Regions from separate parts of the Pseudoalteromonas sp. S2721 genome, predicted to be linked through region 1. Evidence: predicted binding sites of a transcription regulator. Region 1 holds the regulator's gene; each other region holds the start of a gene.
The links. Region 1 encodes sigma-54, which starts transcription at its own class of promoters, with help from an activator protein. Its sites were predicted from a motif close to GTTGGCACGNNNNTNGNNT; they were not measured.
Positions count from the first base shown of each region.

Region 2: the regulator sigma-54 is predicted to act here: its motif matches at 1,527-1,545, upstream of CWC02_RS00130 (EF-hand domain-containing protein).
Region 3: the regulator sigma-54 is predicted to act here: its motif matches at 3,953-3,971, upstream of CWC02_RS01585 (BON domain-containing protein).
Region 4: the regulator sigma-54 is predicted to act here: its motif matches at 4,094-4,112, upstream of CWC02_RS02525 (DUF3192 domain-containing protein).

Region 1 covers NZ_PNCZ01000008.1:66,304-71,533, reverse strand. The annotation lists gene CWC02_RS03630 (HPr family phosphocarrier protein) at 147-419, opposite strand; gene rapZ (RNase adapter RapZ) at 433-1,278, opposite strand; gene ptsN (PTS IIA-like nitrogen regulatory protein PtsN) at 1,279-1,731, opposite strand; gene hpf (ribosome hibernation promoting factor) at 1,735-2,022, opposite strand; gene CWC02_RS03610 (RNA polymerase factor sigma-54) at 2,049-3,545, opposite strand; gene lptB (LPS export ABC transporter ATP-binding protein) at 3,652-4,377, opposite strand; gene lptA (lipopolysaccharide transport periplasmic protein LptA) at 4,374-4,895, opposite strand; gene lptC (LPS export ABC transporter periplasmic protein LptC) at 4,885-5,230, opposite strand, start outside.
Region 2 covers NZ_PNCZ01000001.1:22,855-28,084, forward strand. The annotation lists gene rluB (23S rRNA pseudouridine(2605) synthase RluB) at 1-248, opposite strand, end outside; gene scpB (SMC-Scp complex subunit ScpB) at 245-835, opposite strand; gene CWC02_RS00130 (EF-hand domain-containing protein) at 966-1,487, opposite strand; gene CWC02_RS00135 (exonuclease III) at 1,694-2,125, opposite strand; gene xthA (exodeoxyribonuclease III) at 2,369-3,178, shown strand; gene CWC02_RS00145 (energy-coupling factor ABC transporter permease) at 3,175-3,825, shown strand; gene CWC02_RS00150 (putative RNA methyltransferase) at 3,822-4,619, shown strand; gene yfbV (terminus macrodomain insulation protein YfbV) at 4,616-5,062, opposite strand.
Region 3 covers NZ_PNCZ01000006.1:778-6,007, forward strand. The annotation lists gene yjgA (ribosome biogenesis factor YjgA) at 76-597, opposite strand; gene pmbA (metalloprotease PmbA) at 735-2,072, shown strand; gene CWC02_RS01575 (VOC family protein) at 2,202-2,618, shown strand; gene CWC02_RS01580 (LiaF domain-containing protein) at 3,017-3,676, opposite strand; gene CWC02_RS01585 (BON domain-containing protein) at 4,007-4,573, shown strand; gene CWC02_RS01590 (YqaE/Pmp3 family membrane protein) at 4,631-4,789, shown strand; gene CWC02_RS01595 (hypothetical protein) at 5,044-5,230, shown strand, end outside.
Region 4 covers NZ_PNCZ01000006.1:211,950-217,179, forward strand. The annotation lists gene CWC02_RS02515 (ATP-binding protein) at 1-2,741, shown strand, start outside; gene CWC02_RS02520 (GGDEF domain-containing response regulator) at 2,710-3,633, shown strand; gene CWC02_RS02525 (DUF3192 domain-containing protein) at 3,671-4,051, opposite strand; gene CWC02_RS02530 (D-2-hydroxyacid dehydrogenase) at 4,214-5,158, opposite strand.

The sequences.
Region 1 (5,230 bases):
GTATTTGCAGAGATATCGTCGCACTGCGATAAATTTATTAAGAGTTTTGTAATTTAGAAAAGCGAGCGATATAAAAGTAGGATATTTAAAGGGAATTTTAAATATCCGAAGTAAGTTTACCGTAAACCTTGAAGTCTTAGCAAATGCTATTCTTGCTCGTGAAAGCGTTGCGCAATTAATTCGCCGATTGCCGTTAATGCAGCGTCAGCGTCAGGACCTTCGCATACAACACGAACCTCTTTTCCTTGACTACTTTCAAGGAGCATTAACGCTAACACGCTGTCGCCTTCAGCTTCTTTCTCATCTTGAAAAAGTGTAATTTTGGCATCAAATTGCAGTGCTAGTTGCGCTAAAACAGTCGCAGCGCGAGCATGTAAGCCAAGTTTGTTTTGAATTAAAAAGGTATCTTCAGCGTGCATTGTTGGTGCCTAGTTAGATATCTTGTTCGCGGTGGCGAATTTTTACATTAGCATGAGTTTTAGAAAAGCTTTCACCAATTGTTTGCGCTAAGTAAACAGAACGGTGTTGGCCTCCTGTACAACCAATTGCAATGGTTAGGTAACTGCGGTTGTTGCGCTCTAGATGTGGCAACCAAGTCTGTACAAAGGTTTGAATCTGCCAAGTGAATTTTTGCACTATGCTGTGGCTAGCTAAATAATCCCTGACAGGCTGATCGAGGCCGGTTAGTGGCTTTAAATCAGGCTCCCAGTGTGGGTTCGGTAAAAAGCGTGCATCAAAAACGTAGTCAGCTTCTTTTGGAATGCCATGCTTAAAACCAAACGACATAAACGTAATAATCAGTTTTTTATCTTTCTTACCTAAAATCTTTTCACGAATTGATTCTGCTAACTGATGAACACTCAAATCAGTGGTATCAATCATAAAGTCAGCGCGGGTGATCAGCACATCAAGCAGGATTTTTTCTTGTTTAATGGCAAGATCAAGCGGTAAAGAATCAATCGATAATGGATGCAAACGGCGAGTTTCAGAAAAGCGCTTAATTAGGGTTTGGTCATCACTATCTAGGTAGAATAGTGTTGGGTTTGCAAAACCTGGCAGGTACTCAAGAATATCATTAAACTCTTGCTGCTCTTTCGGTAAGTTACGTACGTCGATACTGACGGCAATTTTGTCATAATTATCAGAAACACTTCGCACGAGCGAAGGCAGTAGGTTGACAGGAATATTATCAACACAGTAGTAGCCTAAGTCTTCAAGAACTCGTAAAGCGACCGATTTCCCCGAGCCTGAGCGACCGCTGATAATTATTAATTCCATTTATGCCTCTGATGCAATTACTTGAAATAGTTGCTGATCGCTTGTAGCACTTCGCAACTGTTTACAAAAATCTTTATCTTTAAGTCTATCAGCAATTGTTGACAAGGTCTTCAAGTGCAACTGGCAATCGCCATCTGGTACGATGAGTGCCACAAAAATATCAACGGGACGATTGTCTATCGCATCAAAATTGATGGGAGATTCACTGACAATAATAAATGCATGAGGTTCATCAGCACCACTCATTCGACCGTGGGGAATAGCTATTCCTCGGCCGATACCTGTACTACCTAACTTTTCCCTGTTCAGAAAAGCATCTAGGATATCTTGTTGAGATAAATGAGGAAACTGCTGGTGAGCTAACTCGCTAATATACTCAAGAATTCTTTTTTTGCTATTAAAAAGGACCGCAGCTTTGCTGCAGTCCTGATTAGTAAGTGAACTAAGTTTCATAATTTAATGTCGAGCTAATTTCTCTTTATGCTTAATGACTTGGCGATCAAGTTTATCGATCAATGAGTCAATTGCTGCGTACATATCTTGATGTTCTGTAGAAGCGAACAGCTCGCCTCCGTTTACATGTAAAGTTGCTTCTGCTTTTTGGCTTAATTTTTCTACATCTAAAATGACATGAACATTATTAATATGATCAAAATGCCTTTCTAGTTTTGCGAACTTAGTGTTTACATAGTCTCTTAATGAATCAGTGACTTCTACGTGACGACCAGTTAAATTTAGTTGCATAAGCATTTTCCTTCTATGTAAAACGTCTAAATCAGACTTTTACGCTGATTAGACGGAGGTATTGCTAGAGACTCACGATATTTTGCAATTGTACGTCTAGCTACTTTAATTCCTTGCTCAGCCAATATATCTGCAATTTTGCTATCACTCAATGGTTTAACCGAGTTTTCTGCAGCAACTAACTTCTTGATTAAAGCGCGAATTGCTGTAGAAGAACACTCACCACCATTTTCGGTGCTGACATGGCTTGAGAAGAAATATTTCAACTCAAAAATTCCCCTTGGGGTATGCATATATTTTTGTGTTGTAACCCGAGAAATCGTCGATTCATGCATTTCGACCATTTCAGCGACATCGTTTAGCACCATTGGCTTCATTGCTTCTGGGCCATGTTCAAAGAAAGCTTGCTGTTGTTGCACGATACAGTTGGTCACTTTTAGTAAAGTATCGTTACGGCTTTCTAAGCTCTTAATAAACCACTTTGCTTCTTGTAAGTGAGAACGAATAAATTGGCTGTCGCTACTTGATTTAACAGAGCGAGACATCGCTGCATATTGGCTATTCACTCTAATTTTTGGCATACAATCTGGGTTTAACTCGACTACCCAGCGGCCTTTCACTTTTTTCACTGATACATCGGGTATGACGTACTCAGATTCTTCGCGTACTATGCTATCCGCAGGCTTAGGATTTAAGCTGTGAATGAGCGTCATCACTTCTTTAAGCTCGTTTTCTTTAAGCTTAGTCTTTTTCATTAAAGTGCGATAGTCGCGACTTGCTAATAATTCGATATGCTCAGATAAAACCATTTTAGTTTCAGCTAAATATGGCGTATTGGCATCGAATTGACGAAGTTGTATACACAGGCACTCTTGTAAACTTCGCGCGCCGATACCAACTGGATCGAATAACTGTATTCTTTTTAAGACAGCTTCAACTTCATCGAGTTCGATTTCTTCTTCATCATTATTTTGATTAAAGCTTTCGACAATATCTTCGCAGCTAACCGTTAAAATACCTGAGTCATCGATAGCTTCAACGATGGCAACGGCAATCGCTTCATCGGTAGGACTAAATGGTGTGAGCTGTAGTTGCCACATTAAATATTCTTGCAGTGTTTCTGTTGAAGCACCTTGGTAAATAGACTCGTCTTCAGGCATTGGCCCAGACGATGTTGATGGGGCGGCACTCATGTACTCATCCCACGTAACATCCATAGCTAAGTCATCGCTAACCGTATCCTTACTCAGAGCATCACTGCTTTCTTGCTCGAATTCGCTAGGTGCTTCGTCGGCAGACGCGCTGACTTGTACATCGTCAGACTCCGCTTTTTGCTCATTCTTACCGATGCTTTCTTCGTTGTAATCCGCTTCTTCCACTTCAAGCAGAGGATTACTATCAAGCGCTTCTTGAATTTCTTGCTGGAGATCCAATGTACTGAGCTGCAACAAGCGAATGGCTTGTTGCAGTTGTGGAGTCATTGTAAGTTGCTGGCCCATGCGCAGCTGTAATGATTGCCTCATGTATCCCTAACAATCCTTTTTAAGTTATCGGTAACGGTGAAGACACTGTTATCGATTTTTTGTCATTGTATAAGTCTAGCAGATGCTCTAGTCGGTGGCGTAATGGTTACAGCCTGAATTGCTCGCCTAGATAAACATCACGTACAGTTTGGTCAGCTAATACGTGCTCAGGTGTCCCTGATGCAATTAGCTCCCCATGAGAAACAATGTAGGCTTTTTCACAAACATCAAGGGTTTCTCGAACATTATGGTCAGTAATAAGTACACCAATACCACGATTTTTTAGGTGCTCAATAATTTTCTTTATATCTAACACCGAAATAGGATCAACACCAGCAAAAGGCTCATCTAAAAGGATAAATTTAGGATTAGCGGCTAATGCACGTGCAATTTCAACGCGGCGTCGTTCACCACCTGACAGTGCCATACCTTGGCTATCGCGAATATGTTGAATGCTAAATTCATCTAATAAGTTGTTAAGCGTCTCTTCGCGCGTTGTTTTGTTAAGATCTTTGCGGGTCTCTAATATGGCCATCAAGTTTTGGTAAACTGTTAATTTTCGAAAAATAGACGACTCTTGTGGTAGATAACCAATACCTAAGCGCGCACGGCTGTGCATTGGCAAAAGCGTGATATCGTTATCATCGATGCTTATTTTTCCTTTGTCGCTTGGTACGAGGCCTACAATCATATAGAAGGTCGTTGTTTTACCTGCACCATTTGGCCCTAACAAGCCAACAATACTGCCCGCTTCAACTTCAAGACCGACATTTTTAACCACTTGGCGGCCTTTGTAGCTTTTAGCTAAAAGCTCTGCTTTTAATGTGCTCATGGTTGGCCTTTATCGTCTTTTTTATTTTCTACAGGCACTAAAATAGTGTGTACACGATCTGTTGAGTTTTCGTCTTTTTCTGCGCTGATCAGCTGTTGAGCCATATCATAGGTAATGCTTTTTGCCGTTACTTTTTGACCCGCTTGAGTGACTTCAGCTTCGCCATTGAGTGTTAAGAAGCGTTTCGCAACATCATAACGAACTTCTTCGGCGCTGGCGCTCATCACGGTACCATCAGCTTGCTTTTCTTCGAAGTAAGCTGGTTTGCCTGTAGCGATAATTAATTCGACTGTACCTTCGGTGTCACCGCCATGTGCCTCAAGTCGCTCTGCTGTAATGCGACGATCACCATGCACGATCTCTACGTTACCTTCGAATATGCCAACGCCATCTTTTAGTTTACCGACTTGGCGATCTGAGCTAATGCTAATTTGAGCGCCTGTTTGCTCGGCAGCTGCGCCCGAAAAGGCAATCAATAAGCTTGGGATCAGGAGTAATTTCTTCAGTTTATTGGTCATAGTATATGGTTCGTGTATGGTTAGTTAACTCAACAATTTCGGCTTTTAAATCGGCTTTTAAGCCTTTACCGGTAATTTTTAAATTCGGTCCTGTTAGTGTTACAGGTTGCTTTGAAAACATCGTCATTTTATCAATGTCGACATTAATATTTTCTGCTTTTATGTCTTCGATCATACCGTTATGGGTTAAGTTTTTAGCAACTACATCCCCTTCAAAAATCAGCTGATCATTTTCGTATAAAGTAGCTTCTTTGGCTCTTACTTGCCAAACTTGCTGATCGCTATAAATAGTAAAAATAGGTTGTTCAAAAAAGGTAAACCCTAATTGTTGATAC
Region 2 (5,230 bases), on a different contig from region 1:
GTACATAACTCACCTTCTGGTTTGTTATACATAAGCACACGACAAATACGGTCGGCTTTGTCTTCGATTTTCACTACGTGACCGTCAACACGAATTACATCGGTTGCTTCTACGCGGTCGCCTAAACGAGCCACTTTACCATTCACGCTCACGCGGTTGGCATCGATGTATTTTTCCATTTCACGACGTGAACCCACGCCAGCACGGGCTAATACTTTTTGTAACTTTTCAGTTTCTACATTACTCATTCAGATAGTTCTCTCACAGAAGGATCGCTCAATAGCTGGTTGATTTTACTCTCCTGAAGTTCAGGTAACGGCGGTAATTCATCTAAACCAGCTAATGAAAAATAATCTAAGAAAGCGGATGTTGTGGCATACAACGCTGGGCGCCCGGGCACCTCTTTATGGCCAACAACTCTAACCCACTCTCTTTCTAATAAGGTTTTAATTATTCCTGAGCCAACAGCGACCCCCCGTACTTGTTCAATTTCACCACGGGTAATAGGTTGTCTATAGGCAATCAAGGATAACGTTTCTAGTAGTGCTCGTGAGTATTTAGGTGCGCGCTCTTGCCATAAGTTTGCCAGCCAAGGCGCTAAACTAGCGCAGGCTTGAAACCTGTAACCGCTGCCTACTGCAACAAGCTTAATGCCTCGGGTTTGATAATGCGTTTGAATTTGTTCAATTGCATTATTAATGCGCGGCATAGATACGCTTAAATCAGCTAATACTGTCTCTTTTAAATGACGTTTAGACACAGGTTTTCCAGCAACAAAAATCGCGGCTTCTATGATTTCGACTAACTGTTCATCACTGATACGTTTTGTGGCCATTGCTACTAAAGGTCATTTTAAATCACTAACGCTCTATTATGACAGAAGTCGGCCAAGGTTGGAAAAATTATTGTAAAAAAGCCAGTGTAAAACACTGGCTTTGGGGGATATTTATAAATGAATTTTGAAATTAGCTATTTTTAACCATTTCAAGGGCATCATCTTCGGCAACGTCGCTGCCATATTTGCTAATGTAATTAACAAACTCAGTGCGGCTTATACGCTTATCTTTGTTGCTATCCATATAGCCAAAGTGATTTGCGATATCGTCGTCATCGGCTTCTTCAATTGAAACATAACCATTTTTGTCGTTATCTAACGATTTAAAGTCATTTTCGATTAGGTCAAATTTAGCGATTTCAGCTTTAAATGCTGATTCAGATACCTCACTATCAGCTGCCACCTTGCCTGTATTTAATTGCATATATGCATTAAATTCAGTACGGCTGATTTGCTCGTCCATATTGGTATCGATGTTTGAAAAATGCTCCCAAATTGCATCATCGTCAGCTTCTACCTTAGAGATATAGCCGTCATTGTCATTATCTAGACTGCCAAAATCGCTGTCGATTTTTGCTAAAGAGTTACTTGCAGAACATGCTGAAAGACTTAGTGCTGCTAAAATTGTAGATGCTAAAGTTAACTTTTTCATAAGACATTTCCTTGTAGTCGATTAGATTCAATTAGACTATTTCAAGTTGAATGCCAAAATGCCTTATTGACTAAAATCAAGCACTTACAATCTAGTTAAGTTACTGTTAAGCCTATGATTTAGCAAGCTTTTCATAGGTTGCTGTAATTTTTTCATAAAAAAAGCGCTCCGAAGAGCGCTTTTTACAAATAACAAAAATGCCGTTATTAGATAGCTGCGTTTTGGTAACGCTTAACGAAGTCTGTTACTGCTTCGCCATTACATTTTAACGTGTTTAAGTTGCCAATTTTTTCACGCACAGGTGTTAAACCTTTTTTGAGTGCAGTGATGCAAAGTTGAGTTTCTTTTTGCTCATTTTTAGCAAACACTTCAATCGATGCTTTTGCTACTTCTTGTGATTGTGCTTTTTTTGCAATTTCACGAATGTCAGTACCGTTACATAAAATGCTTTTTGAAAAACGTGACATTGAAATGCCATGCTTTGCTGCTTCTTTACGTGCAGCGGTAAACCCTTCGTTTGCACTTAAGCTACATAACTTCGATTCAATACTGTTATCAGCTGAAAAGTAGTGCGGGTTGCTTGCTAATGAGCCAAATGAGATACATGCAAGAGAAAGCATCACTAATTGTTTTTTCATGGTTTACCTTTAAATAGTACATAATATGAACGGGTGGTTTGCGCGCATTATATAAACAAAAATAAGCAGATCAACTGAATTATTTATTTAATTTAATAATTAATAGTGAGTTAACAATGTTTTTAAATTAAGCAGCAATTGATCAACATTTACCCAATTTGATTTTCGTAATTAGCTTATGAATAAGCCCTAGTTTGATGATAGAATTGCGCTAAACACTGAAACAAAAATAATAGGTGCACCATGAAGGTAATCTCATTTAACATTAACGGCCTGCGCGCTCGTTTACACCAATTGCAAGCCGTAATTGATAAACATCAACCAGATATTATTGGCTTACAAGAAATCAAAGTACATGATGAAGCCTTCCCTCTCGAAGACGTACAAAAAATGGGTTATCACGTTTATTTTCACGGTCAAAAAGCACATTACGGCGTGGCAATGTTATGTAAACAAGAGCCAAAATCAGTTGTTAAAGGCTTTGCAACCGATACCGACGAATCACAGCGTCGTATGATCAGTGTTACCGTGACACAAGAAAATGGTCGTGACCTAACGGTGATGAATGGCTACTTCCCACAAGGCGATAATATTGCCCACGAAACCAAATTCCCTTATAAGCGTCAGTTCTATAAAGATTTAATGACTCACTTAGAAGATAACCACACGGCTGATCAAGATGTTATTGTGATGGGCGACATTAATATTTCACCGACCGATCTCGACATTGGTATTGGTGAACCAAACCGTAAGCGCTGGTTAAAAACAGGTAAGTGTTCTTTCCAACCTGAAGAGCGTGAATGGTTAAGCACTTTATTAAACTGGGGCTTTAAAGATACCTTCCGTGAACTTTACCCAGAAAAAACTGAGCAATACTCGTGGTTTGATTACCGCTCAAAAGGTTTTGATGACAACCGTGGTCTACGTATTGATGTGATCTTAGCAACTCCAGCTCTTGCTGAGCGTTGTGTTGAGTCTGGTATCGATTACGAATTGCGAGGTATCGAAAAACCATCTGATCATGCGCCAATTTGGTCAACATTTAACGCATGATAGACACATTGCAATGGCAGCTCCCTTTATGGAGCTGTGTGGCTATAATACTCTGGCTCAGCTTTGATAAGCAAAGCGCATCACAATTATTGGCAACGCCAATAAGACAAGTTGGTGTGCTCGCATGTGCTTTAGTACTTGCGGTACTGTGGCGCATTAAAGCGGGGATATTGCCAGGCCTCGAATTGCATATTTTAGGGGTTACTTCAGTGACCCTAATTTTAGGTTGGCGACTGGCTATTTTTGCAAGTACCTTGGCGAGTTTGTTGTTAGTGCTGGTTGCACAATTGCCAATCAGTTTATTGCCTGTGCATTTGTTATTTACAGCGTTCATTCCAATTACATTGAGCTATTTGTGTTTTGTGGTTTGCTATAGCTACCTGCCGAGACACTTTTTTATTTATATCTTTTTATGCGCGTTTTTAACCGCTGCTGTTATCGCCTGTATTAAAATAGTTACCAGCGGTGTGTTTTATTACTTGCTTGGTGATTACAGTTTTATTGAGATTTCAGAAAACTATCTGATTCTGTGTGCCATAATTTGGTTTCCTGAAGCAATGCTCAATGGCATGGCCATTACCTTGATGATCACCTATCGCCCTCATTGGGTTAAAACCTTTTATGATAAGGACTATTTAGACTCATGAGTCTTCACTATCACTGCCCGCTTTGCAAACTTGAACTTACTCTAAACGACAAAACTTACCGTTGTGACAATAACCACAGTTTTGATATCGCCAAAGAGGGTTATGTCAATTTACTTCCCGTGCAAAATAAAAAGTCGAAACAACCGGGCGATAACCTTGAAATGGTGCAGGCTCGCCGCGCTTTTTTAAGTGCCGGACACTATTCGTTTTTACAGCAGGCTTTAGCTGAGTTAGTGGCATCTCTCGAACCAAGTTCAGTGATTGATTTAGGCTGTGGTGAAGGTTTTTATACTCAAGCTATAGCAGCGCAGTCGAGTGCCGATGTATATGGTGTCGATATTTCTAAGCCCGCGGTAAAATACGCCGCTAAGCGCTACGAAAATGCGCATTTTAGTGTCGCGTCGATTAGCCAAGCCCCTTTTGCAGATGCGCAGGCTGATGTGCTTGTTAGTGTGTTTGCCCCTTTATTTGCACAAGAGCTTGCCCGCCTTGCCAAGCCGCAAGCTAGTTTAATTGTTGCAAGCCCTGGGCCTTGGCACCTTAAAGAGTTAAAAGCGTTTATTTATGCCGATGTAAAACCGCATACTGAGATAGAACCACCAGCAGGCTTTAGCAAAGAGTCGATAAACTTATTAGAGCAACAGGTGCTGTTGTCTGTCGATGAGATTAAACATTTAATTATGATGACGCCGTTTGCTTGGAAGTTTCGCCCAGAGCATTGGCAACAGATAGAGCAACAAGGCCCACAAAAAGTAACGTTATCGTTTTATGTGAGCCAGTTTGTTCGCGATTAGAAGTGCTCTTTAGTGAAGGCTTTATCCATTTTTTCGAACATATCTTTTAATAATTGAGCTAAGTCAGTGTAGCGTGGTTTTTCAGTCGTTAATTGTGACTGATAACCATGCGCCTTCATTTTACTGTGCAGCTCGGTATACCAACTTAGCATTGCTGGCTCTAAACGGGTTTCTGCACGGCGGCCTAGCCACAACAAACCTTGCAGCGGTAATGATAAAAAGAAAAGCGCGATCGTGATAGCTTGTGGAAAATAATCACTACCTAAGTAATTAACTTGCATAAATACGGTCAGCATTGCCAATATTGGCATCACTGTAATTGCCAGATCAGTGGCCTTGATCACTCTAAATTCGGCAAACAATGGAGCGAGCTCTTGTCGCATCGGCCATTTTTTAGCGTACTGACGACCTGTTTGCACTTGTGACATGACACCTTTTTGCATCATCACTCCTAGGGTTTTCAACTTGTTTCACAACCGAGTGTAACACACTCCCGGATACAATCCCTGCAAAACCTGTCCTAGTTTTAATACCAAATTAATGGTTAGGAGACTAACGTTTAAAGTCTAAATGAGATAAAATGTTATCGGCTTAAGTCAACCAGACTTTAG
Region 3 (5,230 bases), on a different contig from region 1:
TGGTGTTCAACACGCGCCAAGCAAGCGTGACGCCTACGGTGTTGTAGGCGTGAAATTTATTTCGCGCGAAGGAAATTAAACCATAATCGCATCTTTTAGATACTGGAATAACTCTTTGTAATTCTTTGCTGGTTTTTCTGCTTTTACTTCTTTTGCGGCGCTGCGCACTAATTGGCGCATTTTTTGGCGCTCAAGAGACGGGTATTGATCAATTGTTGAATTGATCAGGTCGTCACCTTGTTTAATTAAATCATCACGCAGGGTTTCGATTTTGTTCATCAAAACATCGGCTTGATTGTTTTTATTAAGCATGATGTCGATCATCGCTTGAATTTCATCAACGTTTTCTGTGGTACGTAAAACTTTTGCGATGTAGTTTAAGTTACGACGGTAAGCATCGCTCTTGTCACTTACTTTATCAGAAACAACAAGGGCTTCTTTTAAATCATGATTAAGCGGTAAACGATCGCGCTGCTTTTTCGGCATTTTTGCAATTTCAGCACCCAGACCATGATATTGCATGGCTTCACGTTTTAATTCGCTTTTTGATACGTAAATAATTTCTTCTTCGATAAGTGGCTTTTTCTTCTTCGCCATAAGGATGCTCATTCAGTAAACTTAACTATTCGCTATTATACGCCATTTAGTTAATGATTAATATTAGCTGATGCAGGTCTCGCAGTGTGTTAGCATTCGTTACACTATAAAAAATATCAGAACCTAGGACACACAAGATGAAAGATCCTATTTATCAACACATTTCTGAAGTGAAAGACGCGGTAAGCGAAGTACTGGAGCATGCAAAAAAATTGGGTGCTACTGCGGCTGAAGCGGCGATGTCGAGCACGTCAGGTTTGTCTGTCAGCACGCGCATGGGCGAAGTTGAAACAATAGAGTTTAACCAAGACGGTGGCTTAGGTATCAGTGTTTATGTGGGTAACAACAAAGGCTCTGCTTCAACAGCTGATTTAAACCCGAAAACATTACGTACAGTGGTCGAAAAAGCCATTGATATTGCAAAGTTCACCTCTGACGACCCATTCAATGGTATCGCTGATAAAGAGTTACTTGAATTTGTACCGCAAGATTTAGATTTATACCACCCGTGGGAAGTTAGTCCAGAGCAAGGTGTGGAGTTTTGTCATCAAGCAGAACAAGCTGCGCTGAATGCCGATGAGCGCATTGTAAATTCAGATGGTGCGAGTTTTTCTTCTCACCAAGGTTTACGTGTTTATGGTAACAGCCATGGCATGATTGCAGGTTACCCACGTACGCGTCATAGCATTAGTACGATGGTGATCGGTAAAGAAGGCGAGCAAATGCAGCGCGACTCGGCTTATACCATCGCACGTCATAAAGATGATTTAAACGACGCTGCAAAAGTAGGCCTCGAAGCGGCAACCGAAACCTTGGCTAAACTTAACAGCCAAAAGCTGGGTACTATGAAAGTGCCTGTGATCTTTAGAGCAGATATTGCTAACTCATTATTCGGCCATTTAGTGTCGGCGATTGGTGGCGGCGCGCTTTATCGTAAATCGAGCTTCTTGCTTGATAGCTTAGGTACAAAAGTATTTAGCGATTGTGTGAATATCTCTGAGCGCCCGCATTTATTAAAAGGTTTAGCGTCTTCACCGTTTGATGCTGAAGGTTTAAAAACTGTAGACCGTGAAATTATTCAAGGCGGTGAGCTGCAAACTTACCTATTAGCAAGCTATGCAGCACGCAAACTGTCTATGGCACCAACGGGTCATGCTGGTGGTATTCATAACTGGCTAGTTGAACAAACTCATTCCGATTTAAAAGCGCTATTAAAAACCATGGGCACAGGCTTATTAGTAACTGAACTTATGGGCCAAGGTGTGAACACTGTAACGGGTGATTACTCACGTGGTGCAGCAGGTTTTTGGGTTGAGAATGGCGAAATCCAATACCCAGTCAGTGAAATCACAATTGCTGGTAACTTAAAAGATATGTTTAAAGCCGTTGTGGGCTTAGGTGGCGACATCGAGCGCCGCGGTGGTATTCAAACAGGCTCTGTATTGATAGAACAAATGCAGGTTGCTGGTAGCTGATTCATCAATAACTACTCAATTTTTGAAGCCTCACGTTTGTGGGGCTTTTTTATTTGAAAAAACGCTTTACCTAAACTTAACTTGAGGTTTTATCTTGGTGGCAGTTTAAAAATAAAAAGGAAAACTACCATGTATTTAGAACACGTAAACCTTGTTGTTAGTAATGTTGATACCATGCTGCACTTTTATAAAGCGGCATTCCCGCACTGGCGTGTGCGTAGTCAAGGCGATAGCAAATGGTCGGGCAAACCGCGCAAGTGGCTGCACTTTGGTGATGATTACCAATATCTTGCATTAAGCGATAACGGTGAAGCTGAAAACCGTGATTTAGCCGGCCACCAAGTAGGCCTTGCTCATTTTGCTTATGTGACAAACGATATTAATGCCGTAGTTGAGCGACTTGTTTCAGCCGGTTATGAAATTGATAAACACGGCCCAGAAAACCCTTACCGCAAAAACGTATATTTCATCGACCCCGCAGGTTTTGAAGTTGAGTTTGTAGAGTATTTTAGTGATATTCCAAGTGAAAGGAATAATGACTTGTGAAGGAGCTGTCAGCTTTCAGCCGAATTGCGTTGTTTGTAGGCCTTGACCAAAGGCCAGCCTCGTAGGAGGTACTTTAGTGCCGAAAATTTAAGGAGCCGTCAGCTTTCAGCTATCAGTTTTGAGCCGAGTGATGTTGTTTGTAGGTCAGGTGTTGATTGATGGAATAGAGGGGTATGTAAGACGCGCCAAGCAAGCGTGACGCCTAAGGTGTAGGGGTCTTTTAACGCCGAACAGCTTTATTTATTCACGGCTAAAGCCATTCCCACGTTTGATATAGGCGTGAAATTTATTTCGCGCGCATTCTTGTAGGTCGCGCTTTAGCGCGTCATTGATGAAACGTATGTAATATCTTGTCGCCATAAATGACGACTTACATTGCATAACCGCACCTCACAACTTTACTGCATCTTATTCATCTCTTTCCAACTGGCTTTTAGGCTGTTGGCGAAGCTGATGAACTTTTCTTTCATGGTACGTTTAACTGAAATCTCGACTGAGCCTAGCCATACATTACCTTCAATAGTGATGGTTGGGCCTTGGCCTTTGTTTAAGGCAACTGATTTATTCTCTACACTACCAATCACGCTAAATAATTTAGATACCACATTTACATGTTCTGGTACGTAGATTTCATCGTTACCTAAAATACAGTTCACGTAAATGGTGACATGCTGATGTTGGAAAATCGCTTCGCTAAAGTCGAGTTCGATTGAGCCTAGGCAGTTTGTGATGTGAATTTCTTTTGGTACTACCCATTGGCCGCTGCGCTCATTTGAGCCCAGAATACTGCGTAGCTGCAGGCTTTCGTTGTCGCTGCTGTGGCTGTAGTGAGGTTTAAATTGCGCATGCTTTTGCGATTTGTAGTCAATATCCGCTTTCAGATCTAAATCAGCAACAAGCTCAACCAGTACTTCGTTGCTGGTGGCTTCCATTGCCTGATCTAGGCGGCGTTCAAATGCTTCGGCTGAAATAACAGCATGACTGTAGTTATAAATGAGTTGATCAATGACTTCTTCTCTTACTTGATCGATTGGGCGGTCTTCAAGTTTAACGGCCATGGTAGTTCCCTGTTGTGATTTTAAAGGTGATTCTTTAGTTATTAATTACAAAGCAAAGCTTAGGCCAGATTTTATTTCTATATAAATCATGAGGTTGTCTTTTTAGACGAATAAGCAATTTCGTTAAATTAACCACAGATTAATAAAATCAGCAACTAAATGGTTATTTTTGCAACATTGTGAACATCTTACCGAGCAGCTTGTAAATCTTTACCGAAATGAATATAAATCACCGCTGAATAGGTATTTAACTTGCTGAAATTTAAGGGGTAAATAGTTGGCATCATAGTCGCATTACTTAAACTGTCTTTAATCAAAAGGAGAAAGATTATGAACACTTTTAACAAATCTATGATTGCGGCTTTAGTAATTGGTGCAACTAGCATGTCAGCTCAGGCAAGCAGCTGGGAAAATGAAAGTAAAGATGCTTGGATTGATGGTAAGGCAGAAACTGTGCTTCTTATGAACACAAACCTTAACAACTTTGATATCAACACTGATGTAACGAATGGCAAAGTTGTACTAACAGGTAAAGTTGATAGCGAATTAGATAAAGAGCTTGCTGAAGAGTTAGTTCTTAGCCTAGACGGTGTTAGCTCTGTTGATAACAAACTAACGGTTGTTAAAAACATGAAAGCTAAGCACATGAAATCAGACAAAGCTGATTCTGCAGAAAGCGACTTAACCGATGCAAAAATCAGTACTGTAATCACCACACGTTATTTATTTAACTCAGAAGTAGGTGGTACAGATATCGATGTTGATACCGACAACGGTGTAGTAACACTAAAAGGTACTGTTGAGTCTGATGCAGAAAAGCAATTAGCGGTAAGCATTGCTGAAAACGCTGAAGATGTTCGCAAAGTAATCGATGAATTAACGATTGTTGCTGAATAATAGCAAGCCCTATATAGCCCAGCTTTGGCTGGGCTTATCTTTTTCAAGGAGTGAGTCATGGATTTAATACGTATTATTTTATCGGTTTTAATTCCACCTCTCGGCGTATTTTTACAGGTAGGTTTAGGTGCGCAGTTCTGGATTAATATTCTTTTAACTCTATTAGGGTATATTCCAGGTTTGATTCATGCTGTGTATATCATCGCTAAGCGATAATCACCGCATTAATCTACAAGGATGGGTAATGGAGCACAGCAAGGAAGGGCTGTAGGAGTAACGGACGATAAACCGCAAGGAGTTTACAGTATGGATAATGTAACTAAGCACAAAGGACAACAAGGAAGTAACAAAGCGTTATGGAGTAGCGCACAATGGCAACGCTTTATGGATAAGGTGAATGGAGATGACAGCAAGGATTAAGCTTAGGCTTGGAGCCCAAACGGATGAAGCTAGCGTAAGGAGGAGACTATATGGAACAAGTACAAACGCAATCAAAACAAGGATTGACCAATAATGGAGTTGCTTTATGGAACAAGCAACAGTGGCACGAATTTATGGAACACGCGAAAGCGGTTGCGCCACGATTAACAGGGAAGGCTGACGATAAAAACCCGATGTCATCTTCAGGTGACATCGGGTTTTTAACTACTTCAGCAA
Region 4 (5,230 bases), on a different contig from region 1:
CGCCTAACTATGGTGAGTATATTTTTATCAATCAAGATAACCAAGTTATTGCCAGCTCAAAAACAGCGCTTAACACTGCCATCAGTGCCAGCGAACATTGGCCGAATGTTGCTGTCGATATGCGAAAGAATAACCACAGCCATTTAGTGCAAGAAGCAACAAATTTACCCATTTACACCCGTTTCTATGAATCAAAGCAGGCCCTGAGTGAACCTATTGGTTACGACATCTTTTTAGAATTCGCGTTTTTGAGTGTGTTTTTAGTGATGATGTTCAGCGCTGTTTTTTGGCTGAGTCAACGTATTTTTGTAAAACCAATGACGCACTTAATGAATTACCTTGAGCAGCATGATGAAGGTAAACAAGCGTTAGTTCATTATCGTATTCCTGTCGATTGGCAGCCTTGGTTCAGCCGTGTAAAACGAGTGTTTAGCCGCAATGAAGAGCTCGTCCAATCATTACAAGAGGCGAATAAAGCGCTTGATTCTCAGGTACAGGTAAAGTCAAAACAATTGCGTCGTAGTATTGATGCGAAAGAACGTCACTTAGCGTTATTAAATACCATGCTCAATAACGTGCCGGATCTTATTTATTTTAAGAATATTGATGGCTCGTTTTTAGGCTGTAATAAAGCGTATGAAGGCTATATTGGTTTGCCACAAGAGAAGTTAGTAGGCCAGCAATTATGTGATATTAGTGATGATAACGGCGAGTTAAATGAACTTGAGAAGCAGGTTTTAAGAGACAAAAAAACGTATCAAACTCGTCTTTCAAATTATGAGAAAACTTACCTTTTTAGCATTGTGCCATTTTACAACGAGCACCAGCAATTTCTTGGTACCATGGCGATTGGTCGTGATATTACCGAGCAGTATAATGCACTGAATGCACTACAAAGCTCCGAAGCGAAATTGCGCAGTGCAATGGAGTACGCAGCGAATGGGGTGCTTCTGGTATCACTTGAAGATCAAGTGCTGCAAGCAAATAAAGCGGCACGAAAAATCTTTGCAATTGAAAACGTTAATGGCCTCGAGTTAACAAACTTATTTGCTGAGCAGTCTTATCAGACGTTGAAAAATACTCTGACAGAGCTGCTGCATGAGAAGAAAAAAGTTTATCACTTTAGTCTTGAGCAGCAAGAACAGCAGCGCTGGCTGCAAATTAGTGTGTCCCTAGTTTGGAATGCCGAGCAAACACCAGATTATTATGTTGTTCATGTACAGGATGTGACGGATTTAGTGCAAGCAAAAGATGATGCAGAGCGGGCAACGCTCGCTAAAAGCCGCTTTATTGCTAATCTCAGTCATGAAATACGCACACCACTCAATGCAGTACTAGGCTTAATTGATGTTATTGCATTGCAAGGGCTAACTGAGCATCAGCGCACTCATGCAGAGCAGGCAAAAACAGCAGCTAATAGTTTACTGACGCTTTTAAATCGAATGCTTGATTTTGCACGTGCCGAAAGTGCTCAACTGGAAATGAATAAAGCGCCTATGAGTTTATCTGATCTAATTGATTTTAGTCGAGGCGTGATCACTCCCTTATGCACAAATAAAGGCATTGATTTTATCATTGACCGTGACGAGAACATCAACGAATTCTTAATTGGCGACCAAATTTGTTTGCAGCAAGTATTAGCCAATTTATTGACAAATGCAGCCAAGTTTACTGAACAAGGCACAATAACTCTGTGTTTAGAGCTGATTGAAGAGTCTTTAGAGCAGCAACTAGTTTGTTTTACAGTTAAAGATACAGGTATAGGTATAAATAAGGCTGATCAAGGGCGGTTGTTTGATGCTTTTACGCAAGGAGATGAGTCTTTAACACGCTCTCATCAGGGGGTCGGTTTAGGTTTAGCGATTGTTAAATACGAAGTCGCTTTAATGGGCGGAGAGATAAAACTTGATAGTGAAAAAGGCAAAGGCAGCAAATTTAGTTTTTGCTTACAGCTGGATAAAGCATTAGGACCTACAAAAAGAGAATTAGTTTGTTTGCCTTCGAGTACTGACTTATCTGGACTTTTAGTACTTGCAGTTGATGATAATCCGCTTAATTTGAGCATCATTAAGAGTATTTTGGAGCAAATAGATATTACTGTCATTTGTGCTCTAAATGGTAAAAAAGGTATAGAAATTGCTAAAGAGATCAAGCCTGACGTAATTTTTATGGATATTCAAATGCCTGTGATGGATGGTTGCCAAGCGACGCGAATTATTCGTCAATTATACACCAAAGAGCAAATGCCGATATACGCGCTTACCGCTCATAGTGAGGCTGCAGATATTGAGCATTCAATTGCGGCAGGAATGAATAAACACCTAACTAAACCTATTGTTGCGAGTAAATTGTTTTTAGCAATGAGTGAGCTTAAAAACTCAAAAGAAGCTTTTTTTGATAAGGCTTTTATCTTATCTCAATTTGGAAATGATAATAAGTTAGTATTAACTATGTTGTCGAAGTTTGCGACTATGGCAGCAGAGCAGTTAATACAAATTTCTACATTAAAGACTACCGACGAGTTGATCCGCGTGGTGCATAATGTGAAAGGATCGGCTGGTAACCTTGGGTTTAAACGATTGTCAGCGTGCGCTCAGCATTGCGAGGCTACACTAAAAGCTAAAGGTGAACTTTCCGAACAATTAATTGATGAGTTGCAATGCCAAATAAAACAGGTTATTGCCTTTATCATCGAACAAGGATCTACTGATGTTGAAAAGAGCCAAGGTACTGATTGTTGATGACGATCCGTTAAACCGCTTGGTATTAGAAAAAACATTACAGCAAGACTATGATGTTTTTTGTGTTGAGAGTGGCGAAAAAGCACTGACGTTTCTAAAAACACAAAGTGTGGATCTGTTGATCTTGGATATTGTAATGCCAGGAATCGACGGCTATGAAGTACTCAACAAATTAAAAGAAAACGCAACGACAAGCATGCTACCGGTAATCTTTATCTCGGCAAATACTAGCCATGATGATGAAGCTAAAGGGTTAGAATTAGGGGCGATGGATTACATCACCAAACCTTTTAGTGCAGCGATCGTTCGTGCACGTGTGCGCAATCAATTAATGATCAAACAAAAAAATGACTTGCTTGAAATGCTCGCCTCAATTGATGGCCTAACAGAGATCCCAAACCGACGTTATTTAGATGAAAACTTAGCGCGAGAGTGGCGTCGTTGTCGTCGTGATCAAACACCATTATCAGTATTATTAATGGATGTTGATCACTTTAAACGTTACAACGATTGTTATGGTCACCGAGCAGGCGATGATTGTTTAAAACAAATTGCTCATGCCTTAGTTGGAGCATGTGAGCGAGGTAGTGACTTTGTTGCTCGTTATGGCGGTGAAGAGTTTGCAGCAGTACTTCCAAATACCTCTGCAAAAGAAGCTATGTCGTTTGCAAACAAATTACGTAATGCCGTTAATGAGTTAAATATTCCGCATAAAGCGTCACTAAATGCCGACCATGTCACAATTAGTATTGGTATTGCGACCACGGAAAATGGCCAGGTGTATGCAGAGCAAACATTACTTGAAGAAGCTGATTTAGGTCTTTATCAGGCAAAAGATGCTGGGCGTGATCAGATAGTATCGAGAATGATAGCTATGAGTGAACATAAGTAGGCAATAGCTGCCTACTTACAGAATTTAAATATGCAAGCTAGCCATTGCTAAGTGATTTATAAATCGTATCACCCACACCAATTAACTTATCATTTTTAAATACCAGTGGTGTACATTCGTCTTTAGTCATCTTGCCATCAGAGTGAATGCTATGGGTTGCATAGAATAATACTTGGTAAACATCATCACCTTGCTTTAATAACTCGCTAAAGTTAGGAGTATTTAGTTTGTTTAATACAGTTTGGTAGCTGGTATCTAATGCAAGGTTAGAAATCACTTCACGGTTATTTTTATGTTGCTTTTGCCAGCTAGATGAGCTTCCCGCCCAATGTGTGTCTGCTTCACCGTCAGAAACAGCAATGACACAACCAGTTAAAAATGGTGCAGTTAGCGCGGCAATTAGAAGTGCTTTTTTCATGTTATTTTATCCCGTAGAAATTGTTTTTAGTTATTCACTTAATAGCAAACTGCTTGCCAAACTTTTAAATTCAAATTAAATCAACTATTTAGGTTGTTTTTAGTGAAAGAGCTAAGTAATAAATTACTAACTACTTAGCTCTCTTGACTAATAAATTGCGATTTAGACCAACATGTTACGCATCTCGCCTTGATTAAATGCTTGGATATTCAAAGCAATTTCGTTAACTAAACGCACGATAGATTCTTGGCTGGCCCAAGCAATATGCGGAGTAAGTAATAAGTTTGCGCCTTTATACTGTGCCAGCGGATTTGATTGCTCTGCAGGTTCTTTACTGAGTACATCAACACCGGCTCCGGCAATAACATTATTAGCTAATGCGTCAGCTAAATCGGCTTCATTGATAATCCCACCACGAGCAGTATTAATAATGATAGCTGACGGTTTCATCATGCTTAATTCTGCTGCAGCGATTTGGTTGCGTGTTTCATCAGTAAGTGGGCAGTGAACACTAATAATATCCGCTGTGGTTAGGGCATCATTAAAACTAACACGACCTTCACGAGGTGCATGGCCTTTTCGTTCACTGATGATGACATTAGCACCAAAAGCACGCGCTACATCGGCAACGGCTTTACCTAGTGAACCGTAACCAATGATTGCCAATGTTTTGCCTGCAATTTCTTTAAAGCTGTAATCTAAACGGCAAAACATAGGACTTTGCTGCCATAAGCCTTGCTGGCAATCATTAATATATCTGTGAGTACTGCCCAGTAAGTTAGTGATGAGAGTAAAGGTGTGCTGCACCACGCTCGGTGTTGAATAGCCCGCGACATTGGTCACCGCAATGCTATGCTCTTTGGCTGCTATTAAATCAATGTTGTTAGTCCCAGTCGCTGCAACACATATTAATTTTAAATTAGGTAATTTGCTCATGGCGTGCTGATCAATCACCACTTTATTACTGATAACGATATTGGCATCTTGGCAGCGCTCAACAACCTGTTCTTGAGCAGTTAAATCGTAACAAGTAAGTTTTCCTAATTGCGCTAAAGGATCTAACGATGTGTTGGCTAATGTTGCTGCATCAAGGACAGTAATATTCATGTGCTTTCCTTTTTTAATTTATTGCTTGACCTTGGGGTGTACTCCAAGGTTTATAGTGAGCATAATAAATAA